2 linked regions of the Duganella zoogloeoides genome follow. The protein of the gene in region 2 interacts with the protein of the main gene of each other region in a pairwise test. Links are inferred from orthologs where the notes say so. Each region holds a gene or a part of one and is shown on either strand. Other genes may lie near its edges.

The links. The genes of interacting proteins can lie anywhere in the genome.
Region 1: the proteins of pheT (region 2) and secD interact in binary tests that used the Escherichia coli proteins (3 or more experiments, as listed by UniProt). The link is inferred for Duganella zoogloeoides from one-to-one orthologs.

Annotation. Positions count from the first base shown.
Region 1 is NZ_CP140152.1:47,265-52,195, reverse strand. What follows is about bases 718-3,650. They hold secD (protein translocase subunit SecD), read right to left. Parts: upstream 3,149-3,650; coding sequence 1,286-3,148; downstream 718-1,285. Other genes in these bases: yajC (preprotein translocase subunit YajC), read right to left, coding at 3,230-3,565; secF (protein translocase subunit SecF), read right to left, coding at 718-1,270. In the rest of the region: SR858_RS00230 (gluconate 2-dehydrogenase subunit 3 family protein), read right to left, coding at 1-53; more of secF, read right to left, coding at 248-717; tRNA guanosine(34) transglycosylase Tgt, read right to left, coding at 3,693-4,832; tRNA preQ1(34) S-adenosylmethionine ribosyltransferase-isomerase QueA, read right to left, coding at 4,847-4,931. UniProt on the Escherichia coli protein: Part of the Sec protein translocase complex. Interacts with the SecYEG preprotein conducting channel. SecDF uses the proton motive force (PMF) to complete protein translocation after the ATP-dependent function of SecA.
Region 2 is NZ_CP140152.1:3,355,928-3,360,980, forward strand. Bases 1,304-4,358 are described here. They hold pheT (phenylalanine--tRNA ligase subunit beta), read right to left. Parts: upstream 4,017-4,358; coding sequence 1,590-4,016; downstream 1,304-1,589. Other genes in these bases: SR858_RS14785 (integration host factor subunit alpha), read right to left, coding at 1,304-1,398; pheS (phenylalanine--tRNA ligase subunit alpha), read right to left, coding at 4,085-4,358. Also shown: SR858_RS14775 (response regulator), read right to left, coding at 1-457; SR858_RS14780 (MerR family transcriptional regulator), read right to left, coding at 615-1,034; more of SR858_RS14785, read right to left, coding at 1,051-1,303; more of pheS, read right to left, coding at 4,359-5,053.

The DNA.
Region 1 (4,931 bases), 3.3 Mb from region 2 along the record:
ACCGCCTTGCGCAGGAAGCTGCGGCGGTGCGGGGAGATACCGATGGTTTTCATGAGAACCCTTTTATTCGACTTGTAGTACCAAAATTACACAAATAAACTAAATAGCGAATTGGCATCCTACGCTTACATTTGCCCGGCCTGCGCACGATATGGTTTTTACTACGCGTTGCTACTGACGACAGGTATAGGCAAAAAAAAAGCCGCGCTCCGAAGAACGCGGCTTTTCAGGAGATCCAGCTAAGCGCTTACACCACCGCGCCGTCGGTCTCGTCTTTTTCCTTGACCGGCTTGATCAGGTCTTCACGCTTGACGCCAAGCCACATGGCAATTGCTGCCGCCACGAACACCGACGAATAAATACCGAAGCAGATGCCGATGGTCAGCGCCATGGCAAAGTAGTGCAAGGTCGGGCCGCCGAAGAACAGCATCGCCAGGACCATCATCTGGGTGCTGCCGTGGGTGATGATGGTGCGCGAGATGGTGGACGTGATCGCGTTGTCGATCACTTCATGCACGGTGGCCTTGCGCGACTTGCGGAAGTTTTCGCGGATCCGGTCGAAAATCACGACCGATTCGTTGACTGAGTAACCGAGCACGGCCAGGATACCGGCCAGCACCGTCAGCGAAAACTCCCACTGGAAGAAGGCGAAGAAGCCGAGAATGATGACCACGTCGTGCAGGTTGGCGATGATTGCGGATACGGCGTATTTCCACTCGAAGCGGATGGCCAGGTAAATCATCACGCCCACCACCACCATCACCAGCGCGTTCAGGCCGTTCTGGGTCAGTTCTTCGCCCACCTGCGGGCCGACGAACTCCACCTTGCGCAGTTCGACCGCCTCGGCGCCGGAGGCGCTCATGCAGGCCTGCTTGACCACGTGTTCGCCCTTGGCATTGACGTTGTCGATCTGGGTCAGCGCGCCTTTTTCAGCCTTGCACAGGGTCTCGTAGACCAGTTGCGAAGCATCCTTGGCGCTGATGTTCTTCACCACAGGCAGGCGCAGCAGCACGTCGTGCGCAGTGCCGAAGCCGGCCGCTTCCGGGTGCTCGTAGCCGATGCCGCGCAGCGACTCGCGTATCCCCTCGAGGTTGGCCGGCTGCTGGTACTTCAGCTCCATCACGGTGCCGCCGGTGAATTCCACCGACAGGTGCAAGCCGCGATGGAACAGGAAGAACACGGCTGCCACGAAGGTCAACGCCGAGATGACGTTGAACACCAGGGCATGCCGCATGAACGGTATGTCTTTCTTGATGCGGAAAAATTCCATTTGCTATGCCTCGAATTATTTGGTGTCCGGACGCCAGATGGTGCCGATGGCGATCGATTGCAGCTTCTTCTTGCGGCCGTACCACAGGTTGACCACACCGCGCATGATGAACACCGCGGAGAACATCGACGTCAGGATGCCCAGCGTGTGCACCACGGCAAAGCCGCGGATCGGGCCGGAACCGAATACCAGCAGCGCCAGGCCCACGATCAGGGTGGTGACGTTGGAGTCGATGATCGTGGCCCAGGCGCGGTCGAAACCGGCCGTGATTGCGGACTGCGGCGATGCCCCGGCCCGCAATTCCTCGCGCACCCGTTCATTGATCAGCACGTTCGAGTCGATCGCCATGCCGAGCGCCAGCGCGATAGCAGCCATACCCGGCAGGGTCAAGGTAATGCCCATCAGCGACAGCAAGGCCACCAGCAACAGCAGGTTGCACGCCAGCGCAAACACGCTGAACAGGCCGAACATCATGTAGTAGGCAATCATGAAGATGGCCACGGCGGCGAAGCCGTACATGGTCGAGTGCATGCCCTTGGTGACGTTCTCGGCGCCCAGTTGCGGTCCGATCGTGCGTTCTTCGATCACTTCCATCGGTGCGGCCAGCGCACCCGAGCGCAGCAGCAGCGCCAGTTCGGCCGAATTTTCGGCATTGCCCATGCCGGTGATCTGGAAGCGGCTGCCCAGTTCACTCTGGATGGTGGCGACCGACAACACTTCCGGCTTGCCCTTTTCGAACAGCACGATGGCCATTTTCTTGCCCACGCGGGTGCTGGTGGCATCGCGCATGCGGCGGCCGCCATCGCCGTTCAGGTCGATGCCGACGGCCGGTTGCTGGTTCTGGTCGAAGCTGGCGGTAGCACTGGAGATGTAGTCACCGGTCAGCACCACGTCCTTGGTCAGCACGACCGGTACGCCTTTACCGACGGTAAACAGTTCCGAGTTCAGCGGAACCGCCGACGTCAGCTCGGTACCCGGGGTGATCGATTCGTCGACCATGCGGATTTCCAGGGTGGCGGTGCGGCCGATGACGGAACGCGCGCGCGCCACGTCCTGCACGCCTGGCAGTTGCACGATGATGCGGTCGGGACCTTGCTGCTGGATGATCGGTTCGGCCACGCCCAGCTCATTGACGCGCTTGGACAGGGTCGAGATGTTCTGCTTGACGGCCTCGTCAGTGGTCTGCTTGAGTGCGGCAGCTTTCAGGCTGATCACGGTTTTCAGGTCGGTGTCGCTGCCGGCGTCGGCAAACGTCACGTCCGGCATCTGCTCGCCCAGCACGGCCTTGGCCTTCTGGCGGGTTTCATTATCGCGGAAGTTGATGACGATGGTGTCGCCCGAGCGCTCGATACCGGCGTGGCGCACATTCTTGTCGCGCAACTGGCTGCGGGCGGAAGCCTGCATCCCCTGCAAACGCTTGGCCAGCACGGCCTTGGTATCGACTTGCATCAGGAAGTGGACGCCGCCGCGCAGGTCGAGGCCGAGGTACATCGGCGCCGCGTGCAGGGTTTGCATCCATTTAGGGGTGTCCGGTTGCAGGTTCAGCGCCACCAGGTACGACGGATCTTCGGGATCGGCGTTCAGGCCTTTTTCCAGCACGGCCTTGGCGCGGAACTGGGTGTCGGGATCGGGGAAGCGCACGCGCACGGAAGCGTAGGTGCCGGTGCCATCGAAGGAGAGTTCGCTGTGCGGGATTTTTTCGCGGGTCAGCACGTCATCGACCTTGGCGACCATGTCGGACGTCAGCTTGAGCGTCGATTTACCGCTCGTCACCTGCACTGCCGGCGATTCGCCGAAGTAGTTGGGCGCGGAGTAAAGCGCACCCAGCAGGATGGTGACGGCAATGAGTATGTATTTCCAGACGGGATAGCGATTCATATTGTTCAACGTTCAGGGTTAGGCGTCGGATGCAATACGGCCCGCCTGTCGTGCGACAAAGCGGGCCGGGGCCGGGGCCGGTTACAGCGCCTTGAGCGTGCCTTTCGGCAGGACCATGGTCACCGAGCTTTTTTGCACGGTCATTTCCACGCCGTTCGAGATTTCGATGGTCAGGTACAGGTCCGAAATCTTCGAGATACGGCCCAGAACGCCACCAGCGGTCACGACTTCATCGCCCTTGGCCAGCGCTTCCATCATGGTCTTTTGTTCCTTGGCGCGCTTCATCTGGGGACGGATCATCAGGAAGTACATTGCCACGAACATCAGAATCAGGAAGCCGTATTGGCCCAGGAAGCCGCCGGCGCCGCCGAGCGACTCGAGAGGGTTGGATTGGGCGTAAGCGTTGGATATAAACACAGTGACTCCGATAATAGTTTGAAAAAACAGCGCTGTATTCTAGCACTGGCCGGAAGGCGCTAGGACTTCCGGTCATGTTGGTGGCTTAATTTCTTTTACAAGACTTACAAGCCTGTCAGCTAAAAATTTATACCCCGCGCGCGCGGTCGGCGTGGAATTGCTGCACCCACGCCGGGAAACGGTCGGCATCGAGGGCATCGCGCATTTGCTGCATGATGTCGAGGTAATAATGCAGGTTGTGGATGGTATTGAGGCGCGCACCGAGGATTTCCTGGGTACGGTTCAGGTGGTGGTGATAGGCGCGCGAGAAATTCTTGCAGGCATAGCAGGAGCAGGTGCTGTCGAACGGCTCCTTGTCTTCCTTGTAACGCGCGTTCTTGATCTTGATGTCGCCATAGCGGGTGAAGATCCAGCCGTTGCGGGCATTACGGGTAGGCATTACGCAGTCGAACATGTCGACGCCGTGCGACACGCCGGCCACCAGGTCTTCCGGCGTACCCACGCCCATCAGGTAGTGCGGCTTGTTGGCCGGCAGTTTCGGGCCGACGTGCTGCAGGATGCGCATCATGTCTTCCTTCGGCTCGCCCACCGACAGGCCGCCGATGGCCAGGCCCGGGAAGTCGATGGCTTCGAGGCCAGCGAGCGATTCATCGCGCAGGTTCTCGAACATGCCGCCCTGGACGATGCCGAACAGCGCGTTCGGGTTTTCGCCCCGGTGGAATTCGTCGTGCGAGCGCTGGGCCCAGCGCAGCGACATGCGCATCGACTTGGCCGCTTCCTCGATGGTGGCCGGGCGCTTGTCGATCTCATACGGCGTGCATTCGTCGAACTGCATGACGATGTCGGAGTTCAGCACGCGCTGGATCTGCATCGACACTTCGGGCGAGAGGAACAGCTTGTCGCCGTTGATCGGCGAATTGAAGTGCACGCCCTCTTCCGTGATCTTGCGCATGGCACCGAGCGAAAACACCTGGAAGCCGCCCGAGTCGGTCAGGATCGGCTTGTCCCAGCCCATGAAGTCGTGCAGGCCGCCAAACTTGGCCATCACGTCGTTGCCGGGACGCAGCCACAGGTGGAAGGTGTTGCCGAGGATGATCTGGGCGTTGATTTCCTTCAGCTCCAGCGGCGACATGGCTTTCACCGAGCCGTAAGTACCGACCGGCATGAAGATCGGGGTCTGCACCACGCCGTGGTTGAGTTTGACTTCACCGCGACGGGCGTGGGTGAGACCGGTGGTATCGGTTTTGTGTAGCTTGAATTCCAACATTGCGTATTCCTTAATTATGCTCGTGCTTGCGTCGTCAGCAACATGGCGTCGCCATAGCTGAAGAAGCGGTATTCGTTGGCGATCGCATGCGCGTAGGCG
Region 2 (5,053 bases):
CGCGGTCCGACAACTCAGTGTGCAGCGCCGTGTTGGGGTCGCGGTCGAAGCTTTGCGCCAGCAGTTCGCCGACGGTGGAGCTGACATAACGACGGCCCTGGTACACGGTGCGCACGGCGGTCATCAGTTCGTCCGCTTCGCATTCCTTGTTCAGGTAGCCGTTAGCGCCCATCTTGAACAGGTTGAGTGCGTACTGCTGCGCCGGGTAGCCGGACAGGATCAGCACCGGAAGGTCGGGCTGGCCTTGTCGGATGGTGCGCAGGGTATCGATGCCGCTTTGATCCGGCATGGCGATATCGAGCAACAGCACATCGCAGATTTCGCGGCGTGCAATGTCGAGCGCTTCACGCCCGGTACCGGCTTCCGCCACCACGTCGAAATCGTCCGAAGACGAAAAAATCTGTTTGAAACCTGCTCTTACTATTTGATGGTCGTCACAAATGGCAACGCGTATCATTGTTTCCTCTCGTCGTGTCCGGCATACGCGCTCTGGGCGCGGGCCGGACTTCACGCCACCGTATTTCAGCAGTCGCTGACTTATTAAATAATATTGAAAGTATATCAGCAATCACACTTTTGACGCATCGTTCGCCAGCGGTGTGCACCACGAGGTGTTATTGCCCTTGCCTGAGCAGACCGAGAATATCGAGCAGTTCGCTACGTATCAACTCGCGGTCCAGCGGAGCAGGAACGTCCACCGGGGCAATGTCGTTGACAGACGCTTGCGCATCATACTCTTCCTGGATGCCGCCGTAGGCACGGCTGTCGAGTTTATTGCGTGCACCGCTGATCGTGAACCCTTGTTCATACAGCAGTTCCCGGATACGGCGTATCAGCAACACTTCGTGGTGTTGATAATAGCGGCGGTTGCCGCGCCGCTTGACGGGCTTGAGCTGGGTGAACTCCTGCTCCCAATAACGCAACACATGCGGTTTGACGCCGCACAGCTCGCTCACTTCGCCGATGGTGAAGTAGCGTTTGGCGGGGATCGGTGGCAAAGCCACCAGCTCGGACTTGGCGGGACGATCGTTTATCAAGAATCAGCTCCGGTCAGGCGGCGCGCGCCATCGGATTACTCTCTTCGACCATGCCCTTGAGTTTTTGGCTGGCATGGAAGGTCACGACGCGCCGCGCCGTGATGGGAATTTCTTCCCCGGTCTTGGGGTTGCGGCCAGGACGCTGCGGCTTGTCGCGCAACTGGAAGTTGCCGAAGCCGGACAGCTTGACCGCTTCGCCGCGCTCGAGCGCGTTGCGGATTTCATCAAAGAAGGTTTCCACCATGTCTTTGGCCTCGCGCTTGTTCAGGCCCACTTGTTCGAACAGCAGTTCGGCAAGCTCCGCCTTGGTCAGCGTGGGCAAATCTTTTTCTGCATCCTGGCGTACCTTGGCCACTTGCATGGCCCGGTGCAAATCGGCAGCCAATGCTGACTGGAGTACGGCGGAATCAACGTCGTGATTATTAATTTTCCTGCCCTGCCTTTAAAAACGCATGAGCCCGGCCAAATGGCCGGACTCCCGGATGATAAAAAGAAACGTTTGTGCTGGCTCAGCTACAGCTTAGCCAAGCTTTTTGCCAGCCCGCTATGCTATCACGCCCGCAGGCGCGCACCATGTTTCTGCTGTGCGGCACTCGCCGCTGCGGTCATGATGGCCTCGACCACATCGTCCTGCAGAGTGTTTTGAGTATCTTGTAAGCTAAACCGGAAAGCAAGCGATTTCTCATCCGCCTCCAGGCCCTTGCCGCGATATTCATCAAACAAAACAATGGCTTGCACCAACTTGGCTTGCGGACTTGCTTGCACTGCGGCATGGAAAGCATCGAGCACATCCTGCGCCGCCACGCCCTGCTTGACCACCACAGCCAGGTCGCGCGTGGCGCCCGGGAACTTGGAGATCTCGACGTATTCTGGCACAGTGCGTTGCTGCAAAGCAACCGCATCGACTTCGAACACGACCGGTGCATTCGGCAGCTCGTACTTTTGCATCCAGCGCGGGTGCAGTTCGCCGATGAGCCCGATCACCGCGCCGTTCAGCAGCACGTTGGCCGAGCGGCCCGGGTGCAGCGCCGGGTGTTCCGCTTTTTCGAAGCGCAGCGTTTGCGGCGCAAACAGGTGCTCGAGGTCGGCTTTCAGGTCGAAGAAATCGACCGCGCGGCTGTCCTGGCCCCACTGCTCGTCGGCCACGCTGCCATACGCTAACGCAGCCACGCGCTTGGGCTGCCGGTAGCCAGCGACCGCCAGCGGGCCGTCGGCCACGCTGTCGTCGCGCTGGTAGATGGCGCCTACTTCGAACACGCGCACGCGGTTGGTTTTGCGGTTGAGGTTGTAACGGACGTTGGCCACCAGGCTGCCGACCAGGGTCGAGCGCATCACGCTCATCTGGCTGGCGATCGGGTTTTGCAGCTTGATCGGATTGGCGTTGCCACCGAAGTCCTGTTCCCACGCCGCTTCCACAAAGCTCATGTTGACCACTTCCTGGAAGCCCAGGTCGGCCAGCTGGTGGCGCACGGCAAACAGCGAACGGGTATTTTCCGGCGCGATCACCATGGTGTTGGCAGCGATGGGCGCCACGGCCGGAATGTTCTCGAAGCCGTACACGCGCGCCACTTCCTCGATCAGGTCTTCCTCGATCTCGATGTCGAAACGGTAGCTTGGTGCGGTCACCGAAAACACGCCGTCCGCCAGCGTGAACGGCAGCGCCAGGCGGGTGAAGATGTCGGCAATGACTTGATCGTCGAGCGGCACGCCGATGACTTTTTGCGCGCGCGCGGTACGCAGTTGCACCGGAGTGCGCTGCGGCAGGTTGACGACCTGGTCATCGACCGGACCCACTTGTGTGGCGGCGGTGCCGCAGATCCCCACCAGCAGCGCGGTGATGCGCTCGATGTGTTCGACCACGGTGGCGTAATCGACGCCGCGCTCGAAGCGGTGCGCCGCGTCGGTGGAGAAGTTGAACTTGCGGGCACGCCCCTGGATGGCGCTTGGCCACCAGAACGCCGCTTCGAGGTAGATCGATTCGGTCTCGAGCGACACAGCGGTGGCATCGCCACCCATGATGCCGGCCAGAGATTCGATTTCCTGTTCGTCGGCGATCACGCCCACCCATTCGTTGAGGGTGACGGTGTTGCCATTCAACAGCTTGAGGGATTCGCCCTCTTTCGCCCAGCGCACGTCCAGGCTGCCGTGGATCTTGGCCAGGTCGAACACGTGGCTCGGACGACCGAGTTCCAGCATCACGTAATTGGAGATGTCGACCAGTGCCGACACCGAACGCTGGCCGCTGCGCTCAAGGCGCTGCTTCATCCAGTCCGGCGTGGCGGCTTTGGCGTTGAGGTTGCGGATGACGCGGCCGGCGAAACGGCCGCACAGGTCCGGCGCCGACACTTTTACCGGCAGCACTTCGTCGCTGTTGACGGCCACCGCAGCGAACGTCGGCGCATTGAGCGCCGTACCGGTCAGCGCCGACACTTCGCGCGCCACGCCCAGCACCGACAGGCAGTCCGCCTTGTTCGGCGTGAGCTTGATGGTGAACTTGAGGTCGTTGAGCGCGTAGTAGTCGCGGAAGTCCTGGCCGACCGGCGCATCGTCCGGCAGTTCCAGCAGGCCACTGCCCTCTTCCGACAATTTCAGTTCCTTCGCCGAGCACAACATGCCTTGCGACTCGACGCCGCGCAGTTGCCCCACCTTGATTTCAAACGGCTTGCCATCGGCGCCGGGCGGCAGCACAGCGCCGGCCTTGGCGCACACCACGTGCAGGCCGGGGCGCACATTCGGTGCGCCGCAGACGATGGTCAGCAAGGTGCCGGTGCCAACGTCCACCTGGCAGACGTTGAGGCGGTCGGCGTTCGGGTGCTTGGCCATGTCGCGCACCAGGCCGACAACCACGTTGGAGAACGGTGGCGCGACCGGTTCGACCTCTTCCACTTCCAGGCCGGACATCGTCAGCAGGTGGGCCAGTTCGTCCGAAGTCATCTTCGGATCGACCATGGTGCGGAGCCAGTTTTCGGAGAATTGCATAATCTAGCTTTCTAAGAATTGTTCCACGGGAGCGCCAGCACGGGCGGCGCTCGACCGTCGCTGAGGTGTTAGTTGAACTGCTTGAGGAAGCGCAGATCGCCTTCGTAGAACAGCCGCAGGTCGTTCACGCCGTAACGCAACATGGTCAGGCGCTCGAGGCCGGAGCCGAACGCGAAACCGATGTATTTTTCCGGGTCGAGGCCGAAATTGCGCACCACGCTCGGATGAACCTGGCCGGAGCCGGAAATCTCGAGCCAGCGGCCCTTGAGCGGACCCGAGCCGAACGCGATGTCGATCTCTGCCGACGGTTCGGTAAACGGGAAATACGACGGACGGAAGCGCACTTGCAGGTCGTCGGTCTCGAAGAAGGCCTTGACGAAGTTGAGGTACACGCCCTTCAAGTCGGCAAAGCTGATGTTCTCGGCGATCCACAGGCCTTCAACCTGGTGGAACATCGGCGAGTGGGTGGCGTCGCTGTCGACGCGGTAGGTGCGGCCCGGGGCGATCACCTTGATCGGCGGCGTGTGGCTGCGCGCGTAGCGCACCTGCATCGGGCTGGTGTGGGTGCGCAGCAGCAGCGGCTTGCCTTCGCTGTCGTTGCCGTCGATATAGAAGGTGTCTTGCATCGAACGGGCCGGGTGATTTTCCGGGCTGTTCAGGGCAGTAAAATTGGTCCAGTCGTTTTCGATTTCGGGGCCGTCCGCCACGTCGAAACCGATCGAGCGGAAGATCTCTTCCACCCGTTCCCAGGTACGCATCACCGGGTGCAGTCCACCGCCGGCGCGTCCGCGGCCTGGCAGGGAGACGTCGATCGCCTCGGCGTTCAAACGGGCTTGCAGCTGGGCGTCGGCCAGCGCGTCGCGCCGGGCCGTCAGTGCCGCTTCGATCTGCTGCTTGGCAGCGTTGATCAGGGCGCCTTGCGCCTTGCGTGCTTCCGGGTCGAGCTTGCCCAGGCCCTTCATCAATTCGGTGATCTGGCCGGTCTTGCCCAGGTATTTGGCTTTGGCATTTTCCAGTGCGGCGGCGTCGTCTTGCGC